Regions from separate parts of the Paenibacillus agaridevorans genome, predicted to be linked through region 2. Evidence: riboswitches for the same ligand, from Rfam matches in the RefSeq annotation. Region 2 holds a riboswitch; the other holds the start of a gene.

Region 1 (15,664 bases), 2.7 Mb from region 2:
GGATGATGTTCAACAGTCAGGGAACCAGCTGCGATTTTCTTGGGGGGTATCTTTTGATTTGCAGGATGACAAGCTGACTTATGATTTTATGCTTGCAACGGATAGAACGTTTCAAAATGTGTTGCAGCATGTCCCGGATTTAACGGCTAATTCTTTGGAGCTCGAAAAACTGCCTGCCGGGAGATATTTTTGGAAGGTAACAGTTACAGACAGCAAAGGAAACACGCAATCCGCTTTTGATTATGTGCTTGACAGCGATGGAGAGTACTACTTTGGCACAAAAGAGTTTGAGGTGGAATGACATGCAGTTTCGCGGTCGTAAGCTTAGGACGGAGAAAAAATATTATTTGCATCTGCACGATTACCTGGCTCTGCAGAGGAAGTTGGCGGCGATTCTTGTCCTGGATGCCCATTCGGTCGATTTTGACGGTTACAATATACGCAGCCTGTATTTCGATGATCCGCGCCGTTCGGCTCTGGAAGAGAAAAATGACGGAGTTTTCAAAAGGGATAAATACCGCATCAGAATTTACAATGGCGGCGATAAAACGATTAATTTGGAGCGCAAAAGCAAGTTTGGAGAATTTGTGTGCAAAGAATCGGCTCCTATTACAAGAGAGGAGTATGAGTCTATTCTCGAGGGAGAGTTCGCTTTTCTGATTGAGCGGAAAGAGAGCTTGCTGCGTGAGTTTTATGTTGCGCTGAATACGTATGGTTTTCGTCCGACAGTCATTGTGGACTATTGGCGCGAGGCTTATGTTCATGAATTGGGCAATGTTCGCATTACATTCGACAAGAAGATGTCCGCAGGAATCAACACAGTGGATTTGTTTCACCCTCAATTAGTTATTGAGGAGGTTATTCCGCCAGAACTCACCATTATGGAAGTCAAATTTGACTCGTTTCTGCCGGAGCATATTCGCCAAATTTTACAGCCTGAGAACAATGTGCGTTCTTCCATATCCAAGTACGTGCTTTGTCGGGAGAAATCAATACAACATTTCAAAGAATAGTGCACATCTGGAGGAGAGTCAATGGGGTTTCAGGATGTTATCAAACAAAGCGTATTAAAGCTTGAGGCGTTTAGAACCATATCTTATTTGGATATGGTGCTTGGGCTGGCTTTCTCATTTTTAATTGGCATGTTTATTTATTGGATTTATCGCAAATCATTCCGCGGCGTTGTGTACAGCTATAACTACAATGTTTCGTTCGTGCTGATGACGATGATTACTACGCTAGTTATTATGACAATCAGCACCAATATCGTATTGTCGCTGGGCATGGTCGGCGCGCTCAGTATTGTTCGTTTCAGAACGGCGGTTAAAGACCCGCTCGATATTGTGTTTATGTTCTGGGCGCTTTCTGCGGGTATTGCCTGCGGCGCCAAAGTGTATCCGCTGGCGGTTGGCGGTTCCCTAATTATTGGTCTGGTGTTGCTCTACATGTCGAAACGTAAGGTCAGAGAGCAAGTCTTCCTGCTGATCATTCGCCATACGGAAGACGCCGCCAATGAACTGAGGGGAGAACTGGCCAAGCTGAAAACAAAGCTGAAATCAAAGACGGTTCGCAAAGGATTTACGGAGTTGACAGTGGAAATTTCGCTCCGCGACGACAATACATCGTTTGTTCAAAAAATTAGCGAGATCACCGGGGTCAATGATGTTTCGTTAGTCAATTACACCGGAGATTACGCGCAATAAGTATTGCTTGCATTGCCATTTGATTTGTGAATAATAGAAGATAAAAGGCAAACCTGCCGAAAGGCAGCGACGCAAAACTACAGGACCTTAGGGCCAAGTGCCGATGGTAGCCAGTTGCCGAGCGAAAAGAGGATATAAAAGCAAAAGTTAATTTTGTTTTTATTACTTTTTTTTAAACACAGTTCGGTGTCTATCCGGCTGTGTTTTTGTTTTTTTCGCAGACTCCAAGACAAGGAAGTGATTTGGCCATGAACCTACAAAGCGGACATGAAAAAATGCTGCTGCGCGTGAAGGTTGTTTTTGCAACATTAATGATAGCCATGATTACCTTGTCCAATGTCTCGCCAATCGCCTATTCAAACGATCATTATCCGGGGAAAGTTTATTATGTAAGCGCGAATGGCGCTGATACCAACCCGGGAACGATTGAAGCGCCTTGGCGTACGATTCAGAAGGCAGCCGATACGCTGATGGCGGGAGAAACCGTATTGGTAAGAGGCGGCGTATATGAAGAGTTTGTTACAATCAGAAACTCGGGTTCGGCTGCAGCCGGTTACATTACCTTTCAGGCTTATCCGGGAGAACAGGCTGTGATTGAAGGGAAAAACCTGTCGATTGCAAGCGGCAAAAGCTCCCTAATGGGGATCAGGTCAGCCAGTTATATTGTGGTGCAAGGTTTCGAGATTCGCGGACTGGCGACTGCAAGCTCTTCCGAGTATCCGGCCGGCGTGAAAATTCAGGGCGGCGGCTCGAATATTCATATTTTGAATAATAATATCCATCATATTGAGAACCGGGCGACGAGAGGGAATGCACATGGATTGCTTGTATATGGCGATTCGGCAAATCCAATTTCAGATATTAAAATAAGCGGCAATGAAGTGCATCATCTTATTAACGGCTCGAGCGAATCCTTAACTCTGGTCGGCAATGTGAAGGACTTCAGCGTCGATCATAATATTATTCACGATAATAACAATATTGGCATTGATATCGCCGGCTTCTATAATACATGCTCCAGTCCTTGTCAAGATCAGGCCCGCAATGGCGTTGTGGCGTATAATCTCGTTTATAATATCGATACCTATACCAATCCTGCCTACGGCTCGGGCAGCCGGAGCGCGGCCGGTATTTATGTCGATGGCGGTACTAATGTTGTTATCGAGAACAATGAGGTGTTCAACAGCAATTTTGGCGTGGAATTGGCAAGTGAACAGTTGGGCCGGGCAACAAGCAACATTGTATTAAGGAACAATTATTTGCATCACAATCAAGGCGCAGGACTAATAATGGGCGGCTCGGGCACAGACAATGGCGGAGCAGCCAATAATCTGATTGTTAACAACACGCTTTATATGAACGATGCGTTGCATCAAGGTTATGGCGAAATAACGCTTCAGCACCATAATAACCAGAATATATTTGCGAATAATATTCTCTACACATTTCCGAAAATGCCGTTTATCCGAAAATCCGGGACTACTGGCGGCGGCAATGTCATCGACCACAATTTGTATTACCGCACGGACGGGGTAGATTCTACAAGCTGGCGTTATGACGGAGTATCGCATAAATCCTGGAACGCCTTCAAACAAACAACGGGATTTGATCAAAACTCGATTTTTGCCGATCCGCTGTTTATCGATATCGAAGCCGGCAACCTTCGTCTGGCGGAGCAATCGCCGGCGATTAACACAGGAACGCTTCAGCACAGCGGCAGCATCACACATGATTATTACAATCAGCCAAGGATAGCGGGCAGCAGTATTGATATGGGGGCTGCGGAATTTGATGCGCCGGTTGCTCCTGAAGAACCTGCAGAACCTGTTGGAACAAGCGCGCCGCAACCTACGGTTCCGCCAATCGATTCCGAAGCGGAACCAACGCCAACCGGAGCGCCTGCTTCATCGCAGGACGTAATAATTGATGGCGCAAGCGACGATTGGGCGCTTATTCCCGAGTTAACCACCGGCGGCTCCAATGCAAGAGGTCTGAAAGCCTTTATTCGGAATGATTGGTTATACGTGTTGGTCACCGGAAATCTGCTTAACGAGAAAGGACAGTTGTTCATCAGTCTGGACACGAATGAAACGACCTTCGCCGCACCTTATTGGGTGGGCAACGGTTCGGAGTATATGATAGAAAACGGCATATTGTACAAATATAGTGGCGAAGGCGGCAGCAATTGGAACTGGTCCAAGGTTGTTTCTTATACAAGCTTGAAACAGTATGCAGTAAATGCGACGGCGGTTGAATATGCGATCGCATTGTCCGACCTGAACGGAGTTAAAGATGCTGTTTCCATCGGCTATGCATGGAAGGATTCTGCCGCAGACAAGTTGCCGTCAAGCAATCAGATGGCAAAGGTAAGTATTGACGGCGAGTTGCCGATGGTGACACCGAAGCCGACGCCAATACCGACACCGGAACCAACGCCGGTGCCAACAACGATACCGTCGTTGGTCACTGTTGATGGGAAAGCGGATGAATGGAGTCAGATTGCGGCGGCTGCGTCCGGAAGCAGCAATGTTAGATCCATCAAACTAACAAATGACGCTCAATATCTCTACATGCTCATCGAGGGCGCAAAGTTGGACGGCAAGCTGCAAGTTTATTTGAATTCGGATGCTAGTGAAAAAACGGGTTATCAGACATCCAGATGGACGACAGCCGGCATTGATTACTTGCTGGAGTCGGGCAGATTGTACCGTTATTCAGGAAAAGGGAAAGAATGGTCGTTTAATCAAGTTGTAAATTTATCGAAGGACCAATTGTACGTTTCGAGCTCGGCTCTTGTGGAGCTGGCGATCCCGCTTGCGAATTTGAATGTTGCTCCGGGATCGGGACAAACGTTGAAACTTGGGGTCCTGCTCAACGATAATAAGAATGAGAAGTTTCCGACAAAAGGCGAAATGTTGTCTTATAGTCTGAAGTAGCATGTTTAGCAAGCGTTGGCAGAGAAATAGACGGCGAAGCAGACGGTGACGAGAATCCCCGCGAGCCCGGCATTAGGCTGGGTTCGCGGGGGTTTTTCGAATGCTGCGAGTGGGCATCGGGGTTGTCCGGAGCGCTCCCAATTCTAGAGTGCCACTAACAATTCGAAGATGGATCCGAAATTAGCTCATGGGCGGCCTCATCGGTAGCCCAAGCGCTCCAAATGGGTCTTGTCACGGGCAAGGGAGATGGGAGCTTTGCGCCAGCTGGCAATGCCAGCAGGTCGTAGGCGGCTGCTATGCTGCTCAGGCTGTTGAAGGCTGCGGAGTTTGCTAATTAAGATAAATCATTGTCAACAACCTTGGCGAGCCTTCTCATCCAGGGTGTTTTTATGATGCGCAGGCCGTTGCATAATAGCCGCCCCAATGTTACAGCCTTGATTAATATAATAAAACTTATTAGTATAGAGGCTACGGCTTGGTTCAAATATAAGAAAGTATTAGTTTTTGTAATAGGAGAGGGGTTAAAAACGATGGAAAAAAAGAAACTGGCATTTTTGGGCTGTGGATTTTTAAATGAGATCGTGGCTAATGCTTTACATAACGGATATCTTCCCGAATATGAGCTCGTTGGTGCATTTGGAAGGAATCCTGTGCGGACAGCGACTTTTGCCGAACGTCACAATTGCAAGGCATGTTACAGTATGGAAGAGCTGTTGGCATTAAAGCCGGATATTATCGCAGAAGCTGCATCGCCTCAAGCAGTCGGAGAGTACAGCGAAACCATTCTGAAAGGCGGAGCAAGCCTGGTCGTACTGTCTATAGGAGCTTTTGCAGATGCGGCATTATATAATAGAGTAAGAGAGACAGCAGCCGAAAATAATCAAAAGGTATACATCGCCAGTGGCGCTGTCGGGGGTTTTGATGTTCTCCGTACTGCTGCCCTAATGAGTCCTATCAAAGCAACCATGACATCTAAAAAATCGTTACGCTCCTTGTTTTACACACCGCTCTTTAAAGAAGAGCTAATGAATATAACGGAGCCGGAGCAAGTGTTTAGCGGAAATACGAAGGAAGCGATTGAAATGCTTCCTTTTCATTTTAACGTTGCGGTTGCTACAGCTCTTGCCAGCGCGGGTCCTGAACGGACGACACTCAACATCGATGCGGTTCCTGGCTTTGTAGGAGATGAATATAAGATAGAGATCGAAGGCGGAGAAGTAAAAACGGATCTTAATATTTATTCCAGAACGAGCAACATCGCCGGCTGGAGCGTAGTTGCTGTTTTACGAAATATCGTATCGCCTATTGTGTTTTAACGAAGTAGAAGATCCAGCTCTGTCTACGGATAATCGGCAAGGGCGATCAAAAGTGATCCGCATCGGTAAGTCTTAGGGTTTGCACGTTAATGAACCGTCCGTGTGACGGTTTTTCGTGCGTTTAAAACATGGATCCCGCCGTAATGTTGGTGTTCAACGCCTCGCAGATATTTGTAGGGCACATTTTCCTGTAATGATGATATGATCTAGATAATCAACTTACTTATGGTGCTTTTGCAGATAGGGGTCTGTTTCATAGTGAAGAGTATTCTCCGATTCGGTTCTCGTACGATGTTGTTTCATATCGTTGCTGCCGTTGTTGTTGGTTTGGTTGTAAGCTATGCCGTCATCTCTGCACCGGACTCTCCTAATTTACAAAGCGAAAAAGGTATTCTGGATTTAACGCAGGTTCATGTCAGTGAAAATCCGCTTAAGTTAAAAGGGGAGTGGGCGTTCTACTGGCAGGAGCTGCTGTCGCCCGAGGACATACAGAATCGCTTAGCGAAGGACGGAAATCGTGACCGGTGGATCAGCATACCAAGCTCCTGGCTAGGTTATCGGTTAGATGGTCAGCAGTTAAACGGTACGGGCTATGCCACATTTCGGTTGGTCATACAGCTTAGCGAGCAGGATAGGAACGAGCGGCTTGCTTTGCGGATGCCGACCATTTTTCATGCGTACAAATTATGGGTTAATGGTGAGCTGTTGGAAGAAGTCGGTGAAGTTGGTCAGAACAAGAGCAGCGTGACACCGCATCTGGCAACGAAGCTGGTATTCTTCCAGCCCGCAAATGACAGGGTGGAGCTGGTTATGCAAGTCGCCAACTTCCATCACAAGCGAGGCGGCATCACCAAGTATATAGAGCTGGGCGGCAGTGATCTGTTAACGGTCAGGACCAATCTGAAAATCGCTGCTGAGATGTTCATAACCGCAAGCCTGCTGGTGATTGGCGTATATCATCTGCTGTTGTTCGGGCTGCGGCGCAAAGACAGGGCTCCATTGTATTTTGGTCTGTTCACCCTGTTGTTCGCTATCCGCTCCTTGCTGGTCGGCGAGCTCTTGATCACACAATGGTGGTCTGCTTTTCCATGGGAATTGCAGTTCAAGATGGAGTATCTGATCCTATGCAGCGGTGGGTTTCTTATCACAATGTACTTCGATTGCATCTTCCCGAAATATTTGCCGAGGTGGTTTCATCTTGCCTCGCGGATCGTAACCAGCGTTTTCTGTATCGTTGTTCTGGTGAGCCCTGCGCTTATCTATACAAAAATGTTACTGCTAATCGGTGTGATGATTGTGCTGCATATGGTTTATCTGATGGTTGGGCTGGTCCAGGCGGCAGTGTGGCGTATGGAGGGGGCGCTAATCTTCCTGCTGGTGTCGGTGGTTGCTTTAGCTACGGTTATCAACGACTTCTTGTATTATAACGAGTGGTCACGAATCGGCAATACATCTCCTCTTGGTCTGTTGGTGTTTACAATCGCGCAGATGATTCTGCTATCTTCCAGATTTACGAGGGCGGCATCTAATGAAGAGAGGATTGCGCGTGAGCTGCAGGACACGAACGACAAGCTGACCGAAATGAATATGAATTTGGAACGGATCGTACAGGAGCGCACACATGCCTTATCCGCAGCTCATGACGATCTCCGCACATCGTATGACCAGTTGCTTCAATCCGAGCAAGGGAGGAAAAAGCTCCTTGCCTATATCACGCATGATCTGCGTTTGCCGCTGTCCAGCATGCTTGGATATGTCGAGGCTGTGCAGGATATGGTCAAACCCGAACGCAACAAACAATATCTGGCGTATATCCGGGATAACACGATAAGGATTAACCGCATGATCGAGGAGTTGTCCTTCTTGTCGCATTTGGAAACGGGACAAGTCTCGTACCGGATGAAGCCGGTCCATACGGGTCGCTTTTTGCGTCTGTTCTATGAACAATATGAGCTGGTTGTGCGCGACGCAGGGCTCCATTTCAAGCTGGATATCGGAGAGACGGAGGATCAAGGACCCGAGATGCCTGTTGTCGAGATGGATGCGCAAAGACTGGAGCAGGCTTTGTTCAATCTGGTGTCGAACGCAATGAAGTTCACCTCTAGCGGCGGGGTGGTGCGTATTGCGCTAGCTGTGGACGAGGTGGATCATACCCGCTATGCGATCATTAGCGTACAAGACTCCGGCATGGGTATTCCTCCAGAGCAGCTCGAGCAAATCTTCGATCGCAATTACAGGTATGATCGACCGGGCATGGATAAGGGAGTAGAGGGCAGCGGGCTCGGGTTGGCGATTTGCAGGGAAATCGTACAAGCGCATGGAGGGACGGTTCGAGCGGAAAGCGATGGTCAGACGGGGACGACCTTCTATGTATCGCTTCCGTGTGTTCGAGAAGAGGGAGGGTGAAGGTGGATGGGCACATACAAAATAATGATCGTCGATGATGATCCCCATATATGCGAGATTATCCAGGTGTATTGCGAGCGGGAAGGCTTTATATCCACCTCTAGCCACAGCGGGACAGAAGCAACAAAGCTGCTTGCTTCGTTCGAGCCGGATTTGATTGTACTGGATGTACTGCTGGCTAATGAAAACGGCATAGATTGGTGCATGAACGCACGCAGCCGCACGGATGCGCCGATTGTGTTCCTGAGCAGCCGCGAGGAAGACGAGGTGAAAATCAGCGCATTATCTTATGGCGGCGACGATTATGTGACTAAGCCTTTCAGTCCGGGCGTACTTATGGCCAAGATCAAGGCTCATCTTCGCAGAGTGTCGACGGGCAGAAGGGAACAACTGCTGGAGTTGCCGGGTTTGACGCTGGATTTCTACGCCCAGTCCGTCAGCATGGGCAGCGAAACCATCTTTTTATCGAAAAAAGAGTTCAGTCTACTGTCCTATATGACACAAAACGTCAATCGTGTCGTTAGTAGTGATGCGTTGTTTCAGCTCATCTGGGGAATGGAGAGTCTGGAGGATACGAGAACGGTCGCTGTGCACATCAGCAATTTACGCAAAAAAATCGAGGTTGACCCTGCCAATCCTGAGAGAATCATTACGATTCGGGGGGCTGGATATATGCTGGTTGCCAGAAGTCCGTTACAAACGCGTACATAGCGTTAATACGTGATGTTTGCATCGCCGGCAGCAACGTTACCCTTTTTAGAACGTGTTTCAAGACCTGTACATCGCTAATGTCGAGGGTCGAGAACCGTTCTATTTCTTTTTTGTCTTGGTTCAAACGCCTCCTAAAAGAAAAGTATTCGAAACTAAAAAGAAATAAATTGACAACATAAACAATAGTAAATAGTATTGAATCATAATACGATCGTGCGTTGGGGTACGGAGTATACCGAATCCAAGCTCAAAAAGTGCCTATAAAGGGTTGCAGCGCGCGCCAAGCCTTTCGAAACGTAAGATGTTCGGAAGGCTTGGCTCATTTTGAGCGACGATCTATTTCATCACGGACTGAAGGAGGACTATATGTCGGTTCATATTTCGAGAAGAATCAAGCTCACCTACAGCATCGTATTAATGGTGATCATTGCACTCAGCTTTTGGCTGTCCTTTATAGGCACAGTTGGGAGGCTGGAGAAGGACTTAAAGGATGTGCACTATGCGCTGCTCAATCAGATCGATAATAAAATCGAGCTGTCCTTCCGGGAGACGGAAAGAAATTTGCTGAAGCTGATGAATGAAATGGAGTTTGTTTATTTCATGTATGACAGCTATATCGACGAGTCGGAGAAGTATGTCAACTTTTACAGCCTATTCAATAAAGTGACAAGCTTTACCCATTCCAATACACAGTTGACCTCGGTTTATATATATTCCGATGTAAGCGGTAACATGCTGATGAACAAGGTGTATGTGCCCGGTTCGGAAAATAACGAAGAATGGCTAGTGGAGCACATTAATATGGATGGCTATATAAAATGGCTGCCTACTCATCAAATATGGGAAGGGGCTGTTTCCAGGGATGTTGTCACTTTAATCCGCCCTTATCCTGCGATTAGCAAGCCAGGTTTTCGCAAGGGACTGGTGGCTGTCAATATAGACGAGCTGCTGCTGCAGCGCATGATCGCAGGCATCTACGAATCAAAATACAGCGGCCAAACGATCATTATGGATCAGGAAGGCCAGGTTGTCACGCATAGCGACCGTTCGCAACGATATGGCAGCGCCGATTCCCTTCCGTTTGCGAAACAAATCATGGCAGGCGGCGCGAAGGGCGAATTTACGATTGACTGGCATGGGACGAAGCACTCGGTGTTCTACATGAAGTCGGAATACACGGATTGGAATATAGTAACGGTCATCCCCAATAGCGATGTTTACAAGCCGATCTCATCGACTCGGGATCTGCTCATCGTCGTTGCGCTGGGCATGATTGTCGTTGCTTTATTGGTGCTCTTTTATTTTAACCATACGACGTTTAAACCGATCGAGCGCCTGGCCGGCAAAATGTTCGGCGTCTACCGTACGCCGCAGACCGAGGCCGCAAGGCGTTTGCACGGTTTTAGCTCGCTGGAGACGATGTTTGATCAAATTTCGTTGGATCGCGAGCATCTGGAGCGGCAGGTGCGGGATTTTAAGCCTGTGCTGAAATGGCGTCTCATGACCGATATGCTGACGGGCAACAAAACGGAATACGCCGCTGTAGGGCATCAATTGGAGTACATCGGAATTAAATTGTACCCCCGTTATTACATCGTTTGCAGCGCCGAAATCGAAAAGGGGGAGCAACTTGGCAGCAGAGACCTGGCGCTTTATACATTTATGCTCTGCAATGTGGCGGAAGAGCTGATTAATATGGAGCATGCCGGAATAGCCGTTGATTTGGGCGGCGGAAAGGCGGTTATTCTAATCAGCTTTGCTGAAGGCGATGAGGAGCAGAACCATTTGCGCGCGCTGGCTGTGCTGGATTTGCTGCTGAAGGCGATGGAGCGGGAGTTCAAGCTTTCCGTAACAGTGGGGCTTGGACGCTGCTATCCGGATATGTCGGATATTCCAAAATCCTATGACCAATCTCTTAAAGCTCTGCAATATAAGCTGCTGTTCGGCAGCGATGCGGTCATTTCGATAGAGGATATTTCCACCTCTCAAAATCAGGATTACTACCATATCGTCAAAAAGGCTGAACGGATTACGGAGTCGTTGAAGCAGTCGGATGACGAACGCGTGAAGCTGTACGTGAAGGAGATGTTTGCAGATGCGCTGGGCAGCAATTTATCTCCCGACTTGATTAAGCAGCTTTCGTTTGAGCTGATTATGAAGTCGCTGCAAATGATCTCTTTTATCGGCATAGACCCGGAAGAGACGATTGCAAGCCTCGGCAATTTACATCAACGCATAACGGCTTGCGACAATTGGCAGGACATCGAACGCATAGTTGCAAGCGTGTTGGAGCAAATAGCGGCGAATATCGCGGAAAAGAGAAGCAGTCGCGGCAAAAATAAAACGGTAGACAGCATACTTAGCTATATTCAGGAGCATTATCATGAGAGCGAGCTTTCGCTGGATCAATTGGCGGATAAGTTCGAGCTGTCTCCTCCGTATATAAGCAAGCTGTTCAAAGAGCATACGGAGCGGAATTTTATCGATTATTTAATTGAAATTCGGATTGCGGCTTCCAAGCAGTTTTTACACGACAGGAGCATGAAGGTCAATGATGTCGCAGAAGCAGTCGGCTATACGAATACGCGCAGCTTTCTGCGAGCCTTCAAGAAGTATACAGGACTGACGCCTACGGAGTTTAGAGAGCAAAAGCCGCTAAAATCATAAGAAAATGAACCTGAATGAATAATTGTAACCTGGCTTTTGCAAGAAATGACACGTTTTTAAAACGAGTCTCTTTCGCCAATCTTGCCTAGCTGCATACAATCGGGTTGCGAGGCGGAATGACCAGCCAAGCTTAATCGATGCAGGGAGGAGGATTGCAATGAAGGGGATGATCCCGGTGGACCAAGTGCCCGTCGGAACGAAGAAGAACGGCACAATTACGAAAAGATTGATCAGGGACAAGTATTTATATTCGATGCTGTTGCCTGTAATCGTCTTTTACATCGTGTTTAAGTATCTTCCTATGGGTGGCGAAATTATTGCATTCAAGGACTACAGATTCGCCGACGGCTTATTGGGAAGCAAGTGGGCAGGATTAAAGCATTTTGAATTGCTTTTTGAAAGTGCGGATTTTTGGCGTGTATTAAGAAATACTCTGTTATTGAATGTGTACAGCTTAGTTTTTGGGTTTCCGGTACCGATTGTTTTGGCTCTTCTATTAAATGAGGTTCGCAGAGAATGGTATAAGCGCATCGTGCAAAACTTTCTTTATGTTCCGCATTTTATATCCTGGGTAGTGCTGGGCGGTATTCTGGTTGCGATGCTGTCGCCAAGTACCGGGATAGTCAACCTGCTATTAAACAAGGTATTTGGCATCGATCCGATTTATTTTATGGCTAATTCTTCATGGTGGCCGGTTATGTACACGTTATCGGGAATTTGGCGCGAAGCGGGATGGGGGACGATTCTATATCTCGCGGCAATGGCGGCCATAGATACGCAGCTGTATGAGGCTGCCAAAATCGACGGTGCCAACAAGCTTCGGCAAATATGGCATGTGACATTGCCGGGTATTCGCAGTACGATAGCGATTTTGCTTATTTTGCGCATGGGCAGCATGATGGACGTGGGGCTGGAACAGACCTTGGTGCTGCAAAACAGCTCTGTGCTTGACGTTGCGGATGTAATAAGCACTTACGTCTATCGGGTTGGATTGCAAAATATGAATTACAGCTATACAACGGCGATCGGCTTATTCCAATCCATTGTAGGATTAATTCTTATTATTGGCGTAAATCGAATGATTAAGGTATCTGGAGAGCGGGGGTTGTGGTAGCTATGAACGCTAGAACTGACAAAAAGAGATTGCTGCCGCAACTGGGAGGAGCGATAAATGCGCTATTTCTCGGCCTTTTCTCATTGGCTACATTATATCCATTCTGGTATGAGGCGGCAGCATCATTTAGCAGCAGCAGAGCGATTACATCAGGCGAAGTGATGTTTTGGCCGGTCGAATTCAACATCGAAGCTTACAAACGTTTATTTGAAGACGGACAGCTGTTCATTTCTATGAAAAATACGATATGGGTTACGTTTGTAGGCACATTGCTGAATATCGTGCTGACGATACTTGCAGCTTATCCTCTATCGAAGAAGCGGCTGCTTGGCCGAAGTGCTTTGTTAATGTTTATAACGTTTACAATGCTATTTGTGTCGGGTCTTATCCCGAACTTTATTTTGGTCAAATATTTAGGGTTGATGAATTCCTATTGGTCGCTGTGGCTGCCTGCGTTAATCAGCACCTACAACATGTTTGTTATGAAGACCTTTATGGAAGGGCTGCCCGAAGAGATTGAAGAGTCGGCGGCGATCGACGGTGCAGGGGACTGGCGGATACTTGTGCAAATCATTATGCCGCTGTGCAAGCCAATAGTAGTTGCGCTGTCTCTGTTCTATGCGGTGGGCTGGTGGAACAATTATTTTCAGGTGATGCTCTATATTGGTAAATCCAATAAACAGACGCTCATGCTCAAGCTTTATCAGATGATCAGGCAGGTAGATCAGCATTTGCTTAACCCTGCTGGCGGATCCGAAGGGGTTATGCAAGCGATGTTGACGCCGGAGGCGATTAAAGCTGCAGCGATTGTCATTGCGATAACGCCGATTTTATGTGTTTATCCGTTTTTGCAGAAACATTTTGTTAAAGGCGTTTTGATTGGTTCAGTGAAAGGCTAATTTTGAAAAAAAGGGGATAGAAATATGATGCAATTGAAAAAGACAGGTGCTATATTGGCGACTGTAATCATGCTGCTGTCGATATTGGCTGCATGCAGCTCCAATAAGGAGACGCCTAAGCCATCAAATGAAGGCGTAAAACCGACGGGCGAGCAAACGGATAATAAAGGAAACGAGCCCAATAAACCAAAAGGAAAAATCAGCATTTCGGTGTTTGACCGCGGATGGGTTGCCGCAGATGAAGGTACCTATGAAAGTAACCGCTGGACGAAGTGGATCAACGAAAATTCCCCTACCGAGGTAGAGATTATTCCGGTACCTAGAAACGAGGCGCAAAGCAAGCTGAATGCCTTGATCGCTTCGGGCGAAGCTCCCGACCTTATCTGGGAATATGATCGCAACTATATGACGCAATTGGCGGCGCAGGGCGCTATACAGCCGATCGGGGAGTATATTGAAAAGTACAGCACCTCCTACAAAGCTTATTTGGAGAAAAATGCGGACTTGCTGCCTTATTTGACCGTGGACAACAAGGTGTACGCGATTGCTTCCAAGCGCGGAGTAGATGCTATTGCCAACCATGCGATGTGGGTTCGCCAGGATATTTTGGACCGCTTGCAGCTAAAGGCTCCTACAACTGTAGAAGAGCTGTTTGAAGTAGCGCGTAAAATAAAGGAAGACGATCCGACAATGACTCCGATTGCATTTAACGGCAACGGAAACCCGATTATGCGAACGTTGTTCCAAGCGGTTTCGGATCAATGGTATTTAGAGGAAGGCAAGCTGGTTAACGGCAGAACGCTGGATCGCCATCGCGACTCCCTGGCTTTTCAAAAGCAGCTTTTTGACGAAGGGCTGATTGATAAGGAATACATTACGGACAACAATTTCGAACGCGCCAACCAGCTTTGGGTAACGGGCAAAGCGGCGATTATGTTCGGCGCATGGGATATGCCTAATCAATTCCGCGATTTGATGGCGAATGTTCCGGATGCGAAGATGGTTCCGCTCGAGCCGTTCGCAACACAATATGGCAAAACAGGATTGTATCAAGAAACACCGGCCAACATCTATGTTATGTTCAACAGCGAAATGAGCGAGGAAAAAATCAAGGATGCGATTGCTTACTTGGATTGGATGATTGAAGATAACTGGTTGCCGCTGAAAAAAGGGAATGAAAATGAGCATTACAAGCTGGTAGATGGCGTGCCGCAAACGCTTGATAGCGAACAATTCCGCAAAGAGGTTTTATATGCATTCGAGTATGCCGTTGTTCATCAATGGAGTCCGGAAGCTTCGTGGTTCCCGATTTTGGCGGCGCAGGACGATGTAGCGCAAGCGTATGCCAAGCAGCAGTCCGTATCGATTGAAACTGCGCTTAAAAATAATTTCCGCAGAGATATCGCCTATAACCCGGATCTCCCTGAGCTGAGCCAATTAATTGCCACGTTCAAGCCGATTGCCGAGCAAATTGAAACGAAAGTCGTAACAGGCGGCAGCGCAATGACGCCACAGCAGGGGATAGATGAGATTCGTAAAGAGTGGAAACGTCTTGGCGGAGAAAATATCGAGTCTATGGTTCAAGAGTGGTACGAAGCCAATAAGGGCAATTTGTAAGAAGCTGGCTATCAAAGATGCTTCACCTGCAGCTGCTGCAGGTGAAGCAACAGCTGTCCAATGATCTCACTCTAGGAGGTTGGAAGATGAGGAGAAGGAAACGCTCAACCAAAGCATTAGTCCAATTGCTTATTCTGGCCATGATCTGCACGCTATTTCAGATAAACAACATGTCTGTCTATGCTAATGATACGGGAGACGTCATTCAAAGTGGAGCAACAGAGCTTCATACGCTCAAGATATCACCATCGGATGATTCATATGTGCGAGGCTCGAATGCTTTTGCTAATAGCAA
Region 2 (15,664 bases):
CGCCCTGACGGTTCATCGTTAGCTCCTTATATTGGCCTGGCGTAATCCTTTCATACTTTTTGAATATCCGGATGAAGGTCGCCGCCTCGCTAAAGCCCACTCTTCCAGCCACTTCCCCAATGGCGATCCCTTCATCGGCTATGATTTCCTTCGCTCGTTCAATTCGTACTTTATTAATGAATTCAAGCAGTCCTTCCGACGTTTGATCCTTGAACAGCTTGGACAGGTAGGATGCCTTCATATGAAAATGCTCGCCGATGGTCGAGATATTCAAGTGAATATCGTCGTAGTTCATTTCGACATAACGTGCGACTTCTTTGATCCGTTCCTCGAGCGAATGATTGCGGGCATGTTGGGCCTGCAGCTCCCGCTTCGCCTTGAGGTCGGCGCATATTTCCTGCAGCAGCTCGCATAGCTTGTCATACATCCCCTGAATCGTCTCGCCTTGCATAATGGCATCGATCCGCTTGGAGTTGTTGACGAAGAAGCTGTCTCCTACCCCGTCGCTTTCGTTAACCGCCTTGATCATCGTGCTGACCAGATTATATAGAAGACATTTGATGATGTGGACCGAACCCGCCAGATCCCCAAAATTTTTGTTCTTGATTTCATCAAGCACTTCTCTGGATTTGGCATAATCGCCCAGTTTCATATAGTTGATCAACTGCTGCTCCACCTGAAGCGGATAATAATAGCCGGCTCCCGTCTCCGGCCGCATTTCCTGATGAAGCTGATCGTACAGTACAGTTTCTCTTTTGCCGGTAACGATCGAATACTCCAGCGCATCCTTTGCTTCTTGATAGGCGTATGCGATTCCGTTAATCGAAGTCTGAATGCTGCTGACGGCGATAATCAACTTGATCCGAAACTCGCGCAACAGAAACTGCTCGATTTCCTCGGCCATCCGCAGACGATCATCGCGCAGCCGCAAGGCATTCTCCTCATAGTTGATGAGACAGGCCATTCCTTCATCGATATCCGTCACGAAGCCCTGATGCTGACGACTCGTAATTTCCTGTACGACATTGGTCACGATAAATTGGCGCAGGCGATATTTCTCATTCAAGTTATCGCCCTTAATTCGCGCGAAAAATGGTTCCTCGTCTTCGAAATACAATAACAGGACGCTATAAAGATCGGACCGAAACGAGATATCGAAGCTCGTCAGCGCGTCCTCCAGCGAGAGCGCCCCCTCTGCTTTCCCCTTGAGAAGCCGCACTAGCGTATTGGATTTCATCAACTGATTGTGCATGCGCAGCTTTAAGCTGAACTGCTCCTTCTCGCTAAGCGCGCTGGATACCATCCGCTGGATATACTGAAATTCATTGACTGGCTGTTCCTCCAAGACCTCTTGCTGAACCGCGAACGTTCGGACAAGACGTTTGACGGGCATGTAATTTTTGCGTAAAAAGATAAGCGTAAGGACGGAGCCGCCCAGCAGGCTGACGACAATACTTACATAGGTAAAGGTGCGCACATGCTCTACCTTTTCCCATACGAATCGTCTCGGAATGACCGACACGTATTTCAGATCCGCCGTCTCCGAACGAACGTACATAATTTCCGAACCGCCGCGATACGCATCGTGGAAGAAGGCTTTATCGCCAGCCAAACGGTTCAGAAACGACAGCCGATCTTCCCCCATATCCGAATTGGATATCAATACCTCGTCCGCGCCGTTCAGAATGAAAATTTGACCGCCGTTATAGCTTTGGACGTTCTGTATCATTTGCAGCAGACGCGCCGAATCCAGCATAATGACGACGCTGCCGATTATATGTTTGTTTTGTCCTTGAGGCATTGGGCTAATATAAGCAAGCGATTTGCGGCTGTTCCTGTCCTCCATGGTCGGGAGCGTATGAAACCCGTTATGGTCTTCCCGCTCAAGCAACGACAGCCAGGCCGCATAGCCGAATTCATCGTCGTTATGGAGCACCTCGTACGCCAAGCGGCTGTCCTGCATCGTTCCCGGCAGCAGTACCCCGTCTCCCTCTTTCCAATACACATAAAATTTACTCACGTTCGCAAACACCGTTTTGAACCAGTTGAATTTCTTCGTAATCTCGTAAATCAGATACAGCTTCTCGTTCTCCGGACGATTGGAATACATCAGGCTTTGCATCTTGGCATCCCACAAAATTTCTACGTATAACCGATTGATTTCCTCTATCTGCTTGTCCATGACTTCCTGCACTTGCCTCAGCAACGTATCATTCGCCCGGTGAACCTCGCTCTTCAGCACCCGGTCCGCTTCGAAGTAGATGAGGATGCTAAGGCCAATGGGAACAAATAATACGGCAAGATACGACAATAACCAGGTTATAAGGATGCTTTTGCGTTTGCTGAGTAATTTGCCGATCACCGGGCTTCAACTCCTGCGTTCAAATAACAGTGCCTATAATATAGCATAATTCAAGTCGACGGCAGGAGAAGAATCAGCCCTTTAGCGCACCGACCATGACACCTTTCACGAAATACCTCTGAAGAAAAGGGTACACGCACAGGATCGGGATCGTGGCAACCATAATCGTCGCGTATTTGATTGTCTCGCCGATCTGATAATGATCGCCGACAGCTCCGCCTGCCGACATCTCATCCGTCGCGTTAGCGATCAGAATTTGTCTCAATATCAATTGCAGCGGAAACAGCTCATTGTCTTTCAGGAAGATAGAGGCGTAGAACCAACTGTTCCATTTCTCCACCGCATAATACAACGTAATGACCGCGAGCACAGGCATGGACAACGGCAGCACGATGCGAGTCAGAATAAGAAAGTGGCCGGCTCCGTCCATCTTCGCCGACTCCTCCAACGCATCTGGCAGTGCGGCGAACGAGGTTCGCAGCACGATAAGATTAAAGGTACTGATCGCGAACGGCACGATGACGGCCCAGAGCGAGTCGATCAGCCCCACTCCCTTGACAATCAAATAAAGCGGGATTAACCCTCCCTGGAAGAACATCGTAAAAATAATAGTAAAAATAAAAAACTTATTCCACAGCACTTTTTTGCGCGACAACACGAAGGCGCCCAATATGGTCATAGCCATATTGAACAAGACGCCGGCCACGACGATAAACGCCGTGTTCATATACCCGGATTGAATAAAAGGGTTCTTCAACACGCTAAGGTAAGCATTTAGATTAAAGCCAAGCGGTTGCAACAAAATGCCGCGATGTTTGATCAGTTGACTCGCCTCGCTAACGGATGCGAACAACACATGCAACAGAGGATACAGCGTGACAATGACCAGCAGTACAAGCGACGCATATATACCGATTTCAAAGAGACGCTCGCCCGGCCCCATTCTAATCTTCATCTAATCTCCCTCCGCACTACCATAGGCTGTTTCCGTTAATCTTGCGGCTGATTCGATTGGCCAATACCAGCAATGCTAAATTGATAACCGAATTGAATAGACCGACCGCTGTGCTGAAGCTCCAACTGAATTCAAGCAAACCTTTGCGATACACGAAGGATGAAATGACGTCGGCCTTCTCGTAAGTAATCGGATTGTATAGCAGTATTATTTTTTCGAAGCCAACGTTCATCATATTCCCGACGCGCAGAATGAACATGATGACCATAATCGGCAATATTCCCGGCAGCGTCACATGCCAAATTTGTCTTAATCTCGAAGCTCCATCCAGCTTGGCTGCCTCATACTGCTCCGGATCAATACTCATCAGGGCTGCAAGATAAATAATGGATTCCCAGCCGATCCGCTGCCAAATTTCCGATAAAATATAAATAGGGCGAAACAAATCCGGTTTCTGCAACAGCGCTTGGCCGTCGCCGCCGAACAACTGCGTATAGAGGACATTAATTACGCCGTCCGTATTCGTAAAATCTTTTATCATCCCGCAAATGACCACCATGGAGATGAAAAACGGCATATAAGTGATCGTCTGCACGAACTTCTTAAAGCGATGATTGCGCAGCTCATTGATCATGAGTGCCAACAGGATTGGCATCGGGAACTCGAATATCAAGGAATACAGGCTGATGATCAGCGTATTGCCAACAATCCTCCAGAAGTAATAACTATTGAAAAAATTGTCGAAATGAGCGAATCCGACCCAGTCGCTCCCCAGAATTCCATTCATGGGGGAGAAATTCTTGAAAGCAATAACCGCCCCGTACATAGGCGCATAATGAAAGACGAAATAATAGACGATAACGGGAACCATCATGACATATAAGGTTTTGTTAGTTGCAAAGTCCTTGGCGAATAAAGATACGGCTCTTATGCCTCTGTTGGCCGTTGGGTTAACGCGGACGACGCGTTTGCTCTCCATGCCACTGTTCAACTCCCAGCTCGTGCAAGATTATGCTTTGCTCCGTATCCATAGCGCGTCACTCCGCGAGTCCAGATGAACTTGCTCACCTGAACCCGCAGACTTTAACGACTTACGACGCGGAGTCTTTCTTGTTAGCGCATCTGATATCTGGTCAAGGCTTCACTCTGAATTTCAATCGCACGATCGATTTTCAACGATTTTAGCTGCTCGACTAGACGATCGAACGAGTCGATCGACTCCGCGCCCATCATCATCTTGAGCGACGTTTCGGACACGAGCGTATTCACGTCGTTCATAATAGCCGCGAACTCGGCGCTTTCGCTCTGCGTCGGCGAAATCGGCGGCAACATATATTTCTCCGCGTCCGTCTGCCAGATGTGAATGGCATCCTTCTGCTGCGGCAACGTATAGAACTGCTGGATATAAAGCTTATCCTGAACAAAAGGGCCGTTATGATTCGCGTGCGTATACATCGAAATCGCTTGGGCCGTCGCCAGTTGATCCGGGTTTTTCATGATCAGATCCGTATATGCCGGCTCTCCGTTGACAAGCGTATGGCTCTCATTCTCGTTGCCGAAGTTGAAGAAGGTATGCCCTTCTTCACTATAGCCGTAGTCGAGCATCTGCACCGCCAGTACGGCGTTCTTCGATTTGGCGTTGATCGCGACCGAGTTCGCCGAAGCATACGAAAAATCCTTCTGTCCGAACTTAGGCTTGTCGCCGGCCTTAAGAACGGGATAGGGGGCGGCAACGAGTTCCGCGTTGGGGGCGTTCTTCTTCAGCGGTTCCAGCCATTTGCCAATGCCGCTGCCGGCATTCATGACCGTTGCTCCCGAGCCTCCCGTCGTTATATTCGCATCAAGCGCCTTGCCATCCAGCGTAGCGAAGTTTTTGTCAAGCAGCCCTTCTTTGTACCATTGACGCATTGTGGTCAGAAATTCCTTGTATCCTTGTTCCATCGGGCCGTATTTAACTTGTCCATTCTCCAGGTAGAAGCCTTGTGTCACACCCCAGGCGCCGACGAACGCCCCGTTCGTAAAGAGGAAGCTATACATGGACAGCGGCGACGTCGCGCCTTTTTTTTCTTTGAACGCCGTCAGCGTCTTATGCCAGTCCTCAATCGTAACCGGTACGGGCAGACCTAGCTCATCCAGCCAGTCCTTGCGTATGATCGGTCCCTGATACACTTTCAGCGAATCGTCACCTCTTATAAATGGGAAGGCATAATACTTTCCGCTATCCGATTTAATCTGCTTATCTACTTCCGGATGTTCGGCCAAGTACTTCTTCAAGTTCGGAGCATACTGGTCGATCAACTCGTTAAGGGCGAGAATATACCCGTCATCGATCGCTTTCTCCGGCCCTCCCGGGAACATGCGCCAGTCCCATTCCATCATGTCAGGCAATTGTCCCGATGCCAGCAGCACGTTAAATGTTTCCTGCTCCTGTCCGACCGGAGGATTGGTGAATTCCAGCTTAACGCCTGTCCTCTTCTGCAATTCCTGATAGAAGGGCACCTCGCCATAGTTGGATTTCAAGCTCGTGAGATTAGCGTTAAGCGGTGCCCAATACGTCAATACGGCATCCGATTGCAGCGGATATGTGCTCGCTTCTTCGCCTTTCGTCTCCGACGGCGCACTCGACTGCTGCGAGTTTGTTGGCGCAGAAGGACTCGGCTCATTAGCCCCCTTGCCATTGTTGCTGCAAGCCACCGCACTGGACAGCATGAGCGCCATCGTAAGCAGCAACCCCATCTTTCTCTTTGCTCTGAACTTCATTTACGCAACCTCCCACATGTATTGGCATTATGGCGGAATCCTGCGATCCCCCTTCATTATCACGGACGCCGCCCTTGGCTGCCTATGAGCAATACATCCAATCCAATAGATCATTACTCCAATTCGTTAGCGAAATCGCCATTTCGATTGATAGAAATTGCATTCGGATTCGAACTCAGGCGATACACTTCGAGCGGTACTGGCCCAGGTAACGGAGGATTGCGCGGTTGATCCTGATTGGACGGCAGGCTTTCCCGTCGCAGCATATAACGCTCGTGCTCATTTCCTGACGATCCAAGATCCGTACTCCACCGAACCTCCATGGACGGGAAATCCGAACGGACCTCGGTAAATTCACTAGGCAGTTGCGGCGTGTCGAGCTCGGCGATCGGATGCAGATTGTCCGGGTTCAAAACCCAAGTACGCTTTACGCCATGAACGCTGAAATCCAATCGAAGGTTGTTGTCCGGAAGCAACGAGACACGACCGAGGGTCACTTCGAGAAGAAGGGTTCCATGTCCCCAAATATTCCATCGTCCTGTCCAGTCGCTGATTTGGTTGATTTCCCAGCCCGTATTCGTGAGCCGCGCAATATAAATTTGCGTATTTCCAAACGGGTCGTACTTGTGATAGCTAACTAGCACCCGGCCCTGCGCATCAAACCCGACCATGTTGCTGCCGTTGATAATCCCTCCGTTCATGGGAATCGAGTCGATCGCTTCGCCGGTCGAATACGTAATCGGCAGTGTAAGCGGAGTTCCGTCGCTCTTCTCCCAATGAACGAGATCCTGGCTTCTCGCATAAGACAGTCGCTGGTTGGTCGCGGCATTGCCATTATCCCTCCAAACCCATACCACATGGTAATAGCCATCCGGGCCGAGCCTGGGAGAATCGACGTAAGCATTACGCAGGCCCTCTCCGTCATGCAGCGGCTGGTCGAGAAGCCCTCGCCATTGTTGCGTTTCCTCATCGTAGATATTGTAAAGATCTACGCCATTGCCGCTTAGTCCAAAGCGGTACCGGAAAATCAAGCTGCCGTCAGCGGCACTCAAAAAGGTGGGATAAGTCATCTGCCATTCCTTGGCCGGATTGACCATGTTCAGGATTCGAGTGAGCGTCGTCACATCACCCGGGGTTGTCGTTCGAAAATAGATAAGCGGCACATTGTGCATATTGCCCGACACATGGAGTTGGCCAGTCCGGTCGAGCGCCATGGTGACATAGTTGTGGCTGTCCCATCCGACGAACGTATCCAGCGGCTGCCGGACCCAGACGTCCTCGTCAAGCTTGCGATGCGCGATCACCATTTGACGATCGGCGTTATAGTAGGCGACATACTGGTCATTGCCATGAGTGAGCAAGGAATATCCGACCGGATGCCCGGCCCATGTCATATCGACCAGGCTTTTATCCACGATGGTTTCCTGACCGGTTGGCAGTTGGTACGGCTCTCCTGTCCCCGCAGCCGGAGTCCATACCAGCGGCCCCGATACAGGCGCCACAGCGGGCTCGGCCGAATTTGTGATGCGAATGTCATCAACTTGCAATTTTCCCGATTCCGAATAGAAACCCGCATATCCGCCTACGAGAAGCTTGTCCAGGGGCGTGACCTCCGAGCGGACAAGCAATTTGTTTTCACCGTCATATATATCAAGATTCACCAATCCATAAGAGGGCGATGAAATCCGGAAAGTATAGTACTTACCCGTCACGGCGGGAATTGTTCCCATCGCGATCAGGCTTTCGCCGTTAACCGCGGAGTTTGCAACTTGCAGTAGCTGCCAGACTCCCGGACGTTGATCCGGGTACGTCACCATCCGCAGGGCATAGTAGTTCTGCGTACCGTCGCCATTGTCGGAGATATTGAATGCGATACCGTTCCACCGGGATTCGGTGTTGCGCAACGTTGCCTCGACGGCAAACGACTTCCCCAGCTCCAGATCGGTCTGGGCAATCACCATCTCGTTCGGACCGCTATCCGACTGAAGCGCGTTTCCTTGAATTGACCAGTCGCCGCGCAACTCGGTCCAGCCATTGCCTACAACGCTACTATTAGCCCGGTCGAAACCGTCCAGCCAGTTGGGCGCTACGGCGGGCTCGGTCGAAGATGTGAGGCGGATGTCTTGAACCTGCAATTTTCCTGACTCCGAATAGAAACCCGCGTATCCGCCTATGAGATGCTTGTTAAGAGGTGTCGCCACCGAGCGGGTAATGAATTCGTTCTGACCGTCAAGTATCGCGAGGTTCACCACACCGTAAGCAAACGACGAGACTCGAAATTTATAGTCCTTGCCCGTCACGACAGGGATTGCTCCCGTCGCAATCAGGCTCTCGTTGTTCACCGTGGAGCGCGTAACTCGGAGCAGCTGCCAGACTCCTGGACGTTGATTGGGGTACGTCACCATCCGCAGGGCATAGTAGTTCTGCGTACCGTCTCCGTTGTCGGCGATATTGAATGCAATACCGTTCCACCGGGATTCCGTGTTGCGCAACGTTGCCTCGATGGTGAACGTTCTCCCCAGTTCCTGACCGGTCTGGGCAATCACCATCTCGTTCGGACCATTATCCGACTGAAGCGCGTTTCCCTTAAGTGACCAATCGCCGCGCAATTCGGTCCAGCCATTGCCTACATCGTTACTATCCGCCCGGTTAAAAGGATCTGTCCAGTTCCATTCATCCACTGGAGCAGCGCTAGCGATTCGCACCATCCCTGCAGGGATGATCGAGGCAGTAAGAAACGTAAGAACGAACAATAAACGCAGAAGCTTAACTGGGAAATACGTTGTTTGGAAATTAACCATGACATTCACCTCGGATCTGATTTTTTCAATCTGTTACCCCTCATTTTGAGAATCACTCCCCCTTCTTCCCTCCTCTCATCCTTATGTTGACAATCCGCCAAATTCAGCAAAAAGGCCGTAAAGCCGCTTCCATAAGTGAAGCGCTTTCAATTGGCGGAGTCCAGCAATCCCCTTCATTATCAGGGAGGCTGCCTTTGGTTGCCTATGAGCAATACATCCAATCCGATTGATCTTTTCTCCAAGCGGGTAGCTGGCTAGGCGCACACTGCAAAAAAAGAGACCCGCTTCGCGAGTCTCCTTCTTCTTATGAACCTATATATTAGTACTGTTTGGTTTTCGTATACTTGGTTGCGTCCTTTGCAAATACGGTCGCTTTGTTGCTTTGCTTAATGCCTGCGTCCACTGTCGTATCCACGATGACCCACTTGCCGTTAAGATAAACCTCGTTCCATGCGTGGTAGACGTCTACATAATCGGAATCGCCCATGACCAGCTTGGTCGGAATATCAAGGCTTCTCAGCATTGCCGCGTATGTCGAAGCGTATCCGTAGCAGATCGCCTTCTTCGAAGCAAGCGTCTTGTCGATGCTCGGCAGGTAGTCGGAAGTGACGGTGTCCGCCAGAACCTTGTCATACGCGATATTTGCGATGATGTAGTTGTATACGGCTTTCGCTTTTTCTTCATCCGTCGTTTTGCCCTTGGCCAGCTCCTTCGCTTTCGCAATGGCTTGGCTGGTGCTTGTCCAGCTTACATTTTGAACGGAATTAAGGTACACGACCTTCTCATCCTTGAGGTTCAGCTTAACCGCTTGTTGCTTAACCGCTTTATACGAGGTGCCCGAGATGTTCTCCAGAAGCATGATCTTGTAATCGCCATTTCCCAGTTGCAGCGGGAGAGTCTCCGTTACGCGGCCTGTAGCCAGACTATACGTATAGTTTTCTTTGCCCTTCGCGATCATGACTTTCATCTTGACCTTCGGCTTTACGTCATAGGTTACCTTGACAATGCCTTGTGCCAATGCCGACGTGTCCAGCCAAGCGGCACCTGCATCATCGGCCGATACAGCTTGTACCGATGTAAACAGCACGAATACCGATACAACCATCATAATGAATTTACGCATAACAAAAAACTCCCTTCGGTGGCCAGGCTGCCATCTGTTTAGAAGGCCCTATAGCTTTGCGTCCCTGCCTTTCGACAGGTTTGCCATTATCGTGTGAAGCTTTAGAGGTAGTCTCGGAGCTGAAAACCGAACTTTTTGAACACTCCGCGAAACGTCCGCGGCGTATGATTGGCTGATGATGTTCAATAAAGACCTATTGCCGTGCGATAAAGTCCTATAAACAACAAAAAAGCCCAATCATTCGGTAGCTGGCTGTCATCAATCCATGGATTGGAAGACCCTATAGCTTTGCGTCCCTGGCTTTCGCCAAGTTTGCCGTTATCGTGTCTCGCTTTTATAGTTCCATGTTACCACAATTTTCTAGAGTTGCAACCCTTTTTTCTGACAAATGGACACTTGGTTCGATGCTGGCCTTCAACGCTCGTCAAACCGATTGAACAACATTGTCGCCTGAGAGAACACAAGCTTCTCGCAAAACTAGAAAATAGTAGTTTTAGCCCATATGAATAAGCACATTTTCCTAGTAAATAGGTAAAAAGTTTGATATTATTAGGAGAGTATGTAAGCGAGGTGATGGATATGTCCGGATATATAATGTTCACCGAATTAACGACACCGCTCAAGCTAATCGGTATTAGAATTTTTCGCGACGAGAACGGCCATTACTGGTACAAAGTCAGGAAGAACAGCCGCAAGCGGATCTTTTCTAAATTCTGATCAATCCCAGTTCTTATACATGCCCTGTCAGACGCAGAATCGATCGGCTCCGCAGCAGTACCGAACGGTTACATAGTCCAGACACAGCAAGAGAGGCTCCCGGGCTGCAAGCCCGGGAGCCTCTTCTCTTTTGTATCCTATAGCATGGATTCCGCAATCTTGCGGCCTGCCTCTAGCTCTTCTTCAAACTTGATTCGATATTCGGCAAGGATAGCTGTGCTGTGGCCGCCCGCCGTCAACGCCGCCGAGGTGTCGGCAATGATGGTCTCGAAGTTGGCCGTACAAGTTGCTACCGCCGCTTGAATATCCGCTTTTAGCTTCTGTTTGCCCGCTTCGCTTGTATCGGTATAGCTCAGCACGATTCCCGTCAACGTAGATTCGCAGCTCGAACGCAAAGCGTACAGCTTGGTTTCCGCACCCGAGGTAATCTGCGCATACGTCTGGTTCGCCGGCGCTCCTCCGCCAGGCGCCCCCCCTCCGCCGCCGTTGCCCGCTCCGGGAGCGCCGCCGCCCGTGCCGGAATTGCCTTCTCCGGGTTTCCCGCCATTGTTCGATTCCCCATGCTCCGCCTGGTACGCCTTCGACTGTCCGCTGACCGTTCTTGTCGCAGGATCCCAGTCAATCTTGGTCCCGAGCGACTCTGCCAGGAAGCGCAACGGCACGTAGATCGATCCATTGAGAATAAATAGGGACTGGCCCTCCGGCAGCGCCTTAGCTTTGCCGTTAAAGATCAGCGTCGCTTCCTTGACCTTCATGGTCAGCGTCTGCGTCGTCTGGCTTGGCTTGCCGCCGCTCGCCGCAAGCAGCTGCTTTTTGAGATCGGCTAGCTCCGCTGCCGTGGGCTCCGAGATGGTCACTTGATTTTTTGCGGGATCCCAGCCCACCTGCTTCAGCAAAGCATAGGAGAGATAACGGATAGGCACGTAGGTCCGTCCCTGATGGATAAAAGCGTGCTGTCCCTTAGGCAGCGTCAGTTCCTTATCGTCGAAGATGAGCCTGACCGGCTGCGTCTTGACCTGCACCGTCGTTTCCTTTTTAGGCTGCACGGCCTGCGCCTTTACTGTCGCAGCTGCCGCTGTATAAGACACTCCCGCTCCGTTAACAGCGGACGCAGGCACAGCCGCCGCCCGTCCGGTGCCTTCTGCCGCTCCCATTGCCGCTTGCAGAGGTGTCGCCATTAACAACAGGGACGCCATTAACGTCATCCCCCATAATTTCGTCTTCCTTGCCATTCTTTAATCTTCCTCTCCGTCTTAGGGCGTGTCTGAATACTCCGAGGGGAGCAGATTTTGCCGAATTTTCGTTCCATGCAAGGAACTTTTGTGAAGGCGTACGGGGGGTACATCAAGCAAAAGTGACGAAGCAGGGGGCGGAAAGGCGGTGAAAGATGCCCCAGAGCGGGTTTTCAGTCACGCCCTAGTCCAGTGCCGCCGCAATCTCTACCAGCGCCGCCGATCGCGCGTCTTGCTTGGCCCGCTCGTATTCCGAGCTCCAATCCGGCATCTCGCTTGCCGATAGGCCCGCATCCTTGTACTTCGCCTGCGCATCGCCTACCAGTTGATTAAATTGCGCGTCGCACGAAGCCTCGGCGGCAACAACTTGACCCAGATACTCCGACTGGAGCGTCTCAAGAGCTGCCTCCTTATTCTCGGCGATTTCCGCCTTGATCGAGGACACCAGCTTCGAGCTTGTCGCCTTGCAAGTGCTGCGGAGCGACTCCATCGATGCCGTAACCGCCGCATCAATCTCGCTCTTGCTCGCCTTGCCGCCGCCAGTCGTTGGCGCCGTCGCGCTTGGCTCCGGTTTCGCGGCAGGCGTATCTGAGCCGCTGCCGCCAGAATTAGCCGGCGTTCCCGGCACGCCACCGCCGCTGCCGCCGGTTGACCCCGGCGTTTCGGCGCCCGACTTGCCCGTCTGGCCTTCTCCGCCCGCAGGCTTGTCCGGCGTCACGCTGTCTCCAGGGTTGCCGCCAGGGGCCGGCGAGACGCTTTGGCCATCCCCGCCTGCTATTCCATCCTGATCCCCATCTTGGTCCCCGCCGCCATCGCTATCCTTATTGCCCTCGCCTTGCGCCGGATCGCTCTCATCCGGTTGATCCGACTCTGCCAGCTGCTGCTTGAGCTCCTTGGCATCGTTCATCTTGGCTGTCAGTGTCACCACGCCATAAGTCGCCGCGCCCAATACGAGCAGCAGTCCGACGACGATAAGCGATATTCTTTGTTTGGCTCCCATATGTAAAGTCCTCCTTGCCGCTTATTCTAGTTGCCAACCGCTCCGGCCTTATATTCGCTCCCGTCCGAGGCTAGCGCCGATCCGTGCTGCCCCCTTGAATAGGAGAATGCCGATTGAGGCTCCGATACTATCAATGATGACATCGCTGGCTTGGCCCGATCTGCCCGATACGAATAGCTGATGCAGCTCGTCGGACACGGCAAACAACACGCACACCAGCAGGGTGATCGCCACGCCGCGCCCGCCTCTTACGCCCAGCTTGGTCAAAGTGCCCAAGACAAGCATGCCGAGCACCAGATAGATCAGACCATGGGCCAGCTTGCGAACGACACGGTTCAACTCTCCCGCATCCAGCTCCAATCCCGGCAGCATGACGCGAATCGTCGTCGCAATGGCATCCGAGAGTCCGCTGCTAAGCGCATTGGAATCCGACGCCTGTTGATTAGAGAAGCCGATAATAACCGCCATCCATACAAGCACGGCGGCACCGTACATAAACTTTCGCATAGGCAATTTCCTTTACTTTACACCATAATCCCCCACGTACCAGTCGCGAAGAGCAGCAATCCTGCCTCGCATCTAAGACGTGGAAAAAGACGGAAATGTTGCTCCATATGTCTGCCGTTATTCGACCTTACACTTCCGTCAGCTCGAACGCTCTGTTCTTGATCCGGGCATTCTCTGTCGCGTGGCCTAGCAGATCCGATACGTGGACACTATTACGAACATTTCGAAGCGTATAGGAAGGAGTACTCGTATCCGTGGATACAATCGTTATATCCCCGAACTTTAGTATTCTCTCAAACAGATTCCGTTTCAGGGAAACATCGCGGATGCGGTACAATTGAATCTCCTCGCGCCGCTTCGTAAAGACGCCTTTCTCGACAATCAGTCTGCGATCCGTCAATTTATAATGCGTAAACGTCGGAAATCCGAAATTAAAAGGTTTGCCTTCCCACAGCACAGTCTCGTTCAGCATTCAAACAGCTCCTTAACAAACAGATTCGTTCCAGTTCTACATGCTTTCTCCAGTTGAAAGCCTCCGTTAATTGTACCCTGATGCCCGCCTGATGTCGACGGGATGGATCAAAAAGACTAGACAAAAACTCCGTGGCTCAGGAGCAACGGAGTTTTTAACAATAAACGATTTATGCCTTACGTGTCTTACACATTATGCCTTGTTTACCCCATAATACTCCACGTACCAATCCGCGAAGCGCTGCAGTCCTACCTCGATTGGCGTCTCCGGCTTGAAGTCCACCGCCTGCTGCAGCCGATCCGTTGAAGCGTAAGTCGCGGGTACGTCGCCAGGCTTGAGGGGTTCGAATATTTTGTCGAAGAGGATCTCCCTGTCCGTCGCCTTGCTCAAGGCTCTCTCCAGCGTCTCGATAAACGTCATCAGCTTCTCCGGACTGTTGTTGCCGATGTTGTACACGCGGTGAGGAACGCCATCCGTTGGCGGCTGCGCAATAAGTCGCTCGATCCCCGTCACGATATCGTCGATGTACGTGAAGTCGCGGTACAGATCGTTGTCGAAGTCCCCGTTGTTGAAGATGTGAATCGGCTTGCCCGCAAAATAACGATCCGCGAAACCAAAGTACGCCATATCCGGCCGGCCCATCGGTCCGTACACCGTAAAAAATCGCAGTCCCGTCGCCGGTATACGGTACAGGTGGCTGTACGTATGCGCCATCAGCTCATTCGACTTCTTCGTCGCCGCATAGAGCGACACCGGATGATCGACGAAGTCCGTCTCCTCAAACGGCACCTTCTTATTGGCCCCATACACCGAGCTCGACGAAGCGTACACCAAATGCTCCACGGGAAAATGCCTGCAAGCCTCTAAGATGTGAAAAAAGCCGGTAATGTTGCTCTCGATATAAGCATCCGGATTCTCAATGGAATAACGCACTCCCGCTTGCGCTGCCAAATGAACAACAACAGCCGGCTTATACTGCTCGAACAGCGACATAACCGCCGTGTGATCCGAAATGCTGGCCTCGACGAAAACGAAACCCTCATGCGGCATCAGCTCCGCCAGTCGAGCACGCTTGAGATTCACGTCATAATAATCGTTCACATTATCCAGACCGACGACCGTACACCCTTGCTCAAGCAATCGTTTGGCTACGTAATAACCGATAAACCCCGCCGCGCCTGTCACCAGATAGACCTTCCCTGCAGCTATCGCATGTTCTCCCAATCTACCTCGACTCCTTCACTCCTTCTCTGATCGCTGGCTTGCGCCCTATCGAATAATATTCCACTCCGGCATCCTTCATGCCATCGACCGCATACAGGTTGCGACCGTCATAAACGAGCGGCGTTTGCATCAACTTCGGATTCGAAGCGACCTCTACTCGCACTCCGTGGGCGAGGCAGTCATGGATGAACTGCTCCACCTTGTTATTCGTCCCGACGGGTACCGTCGACTTCAACACGACCAGACAGTCCTTTTCGATCGTCCCGGCGATCTGTCTCGCCACGTTGTGATGTAGGACAAGTTAGACCAGCCGTCTAGCTGGCTGCTTGCTCCGGCGTGCCGACACTGATAAATTTGGCATCTGCCTCTTTATATGCAGCTACATAGTCGGCGGTATAGTCAACTCTACCGGCCTCAGGAATTTTTCCTTATGAGCTGCTCCAGATCGGCCTTAAAGTAAGCGTCAAACAGCCCCCACCTTGTTTTCAAGATGAGGGCTGTTTGACGCTTA

What was found. A riboswitch is a leader RNA that binds a small molecule or an ion and turns the genes downstream of it on or off. The one in region 2 is predicted to bind cyclic di-GMP.
Region 1: linked by a shared signal. The riboswitch ahead of KJW29_RS18160 (right-handed parallel beta-helix repeat-containing protein) and the one ahead of KJW29_RS28520 (transglutaminase-like domain-containing protein) in region 2 are both predicted to bind cyclic di-GMP.

The regions. Positions count from the first base shown of each region.
Region 1 covers NZ_CP075889.1:4,376,529-4,392,192, reverse strand. Annotated here, with positions in the region: gene pelG (exopolysaccharide Pel transporter PelG) at 1-301, shown strand, start outside; gene KJW29_RS18170 (polyphosphate polymerase domain-containing protein) at 303-1,013, shown strand; gene KJW29_RS18165 (DUF4956 domain-containing protein) at 1,035-1,703, shown strand; cyclic di-GMP riboswitch class I at 1,740-1,825, shown strand; gene KJW29_RS18160 (right-handed parallel beta-helix repeat-containing protein) at 1,952-4,639, shown strand; partial or broken gene KJW29_RS36805 (S-layer homology domain-containing protein) at 4,813-4,926, shown strand; gene KJW29_RS18150 (aspartate dehydrogenase domain-containing protein) at 5,170-5,955, shown strand; gene KJW29_RS18145 (ATP-binding protein) at 6,214-8,361, shown strand; gene KJW29_RS18140 (response regulator transcription factor) at 8,368-9,072, shown strand; gene KJW29_RS18135 (helix-turn-helix domain-containing protein) at 9,439-11,739, shown strand; gene KJW29_RS18130 (ABC transporter permease) at 11,897-12,853, shown strand; gene KJW29_RS18125 (carbohydrate ABC transporter permease) at 12,856-13,752, shown strand; gene KJW29_RS18120 (extracellular solute-binding protein) at 13,777-15,369, shown strand; gene KJW29_RS18115 (CBM96 family carbohydrate-binding protein) at 15,456-15,664, shown strand, end outside.
Region 2 covers NZ_CP075889.1:7,082,433-7,098,096, reverse strand. Annotated here, with positions in the region: gene KJW29_RS28545 (helix-turn-helix domain-containing protein) at 1-2,362, opposite strand, end outside; gene KJW29_RS28540 (carbohydrate ABC transporter permease) at 2,436-3,317, opposite strand; gene KJW29_RS28535 (ABC transporter permease) at 3,334-4,191, opposite strand; gene KJW29_RS28530 (extracellular solute-binding protein) at 4,431-6,077, opposite strand; gene KJW29_RS28525 (BNR repeat-containing protein) at 6,191-8,878, opposite strand; gene KJW29_RS28520 (transglutaminase-like domain-containing protein) at 9,198-10,001, opposite strand; cyclic di-GMP riboswitch class I at 10,016-10,096, opposite strand; cyclic di-GMP riboswitch class I at 10,242-10,328, opposite strand; gene KJW29_RS28515 (stalk domain-containing protein) at 10,856-11,950, opposite strand; gene KJW29_RS28510 (hypothetical protein) at 12,135-12,950, opposite strand; gene KJW29_RS28505 (VanZ family protein) at 12,999-13,457, opposite strand; gene KJW29_RS28500 (PH domain-containing protein) at 13,585-13,929, opposite strand; gene KJW29_RS28495 (SDR family NAD(P)-dependent oxidoreductase) at 14,122-15,153, opposite strand; partial or broken gene KJW29_RS28490 (UDP-glucose 6-dehydrogenase) at 15,242-15,609, opposite strand.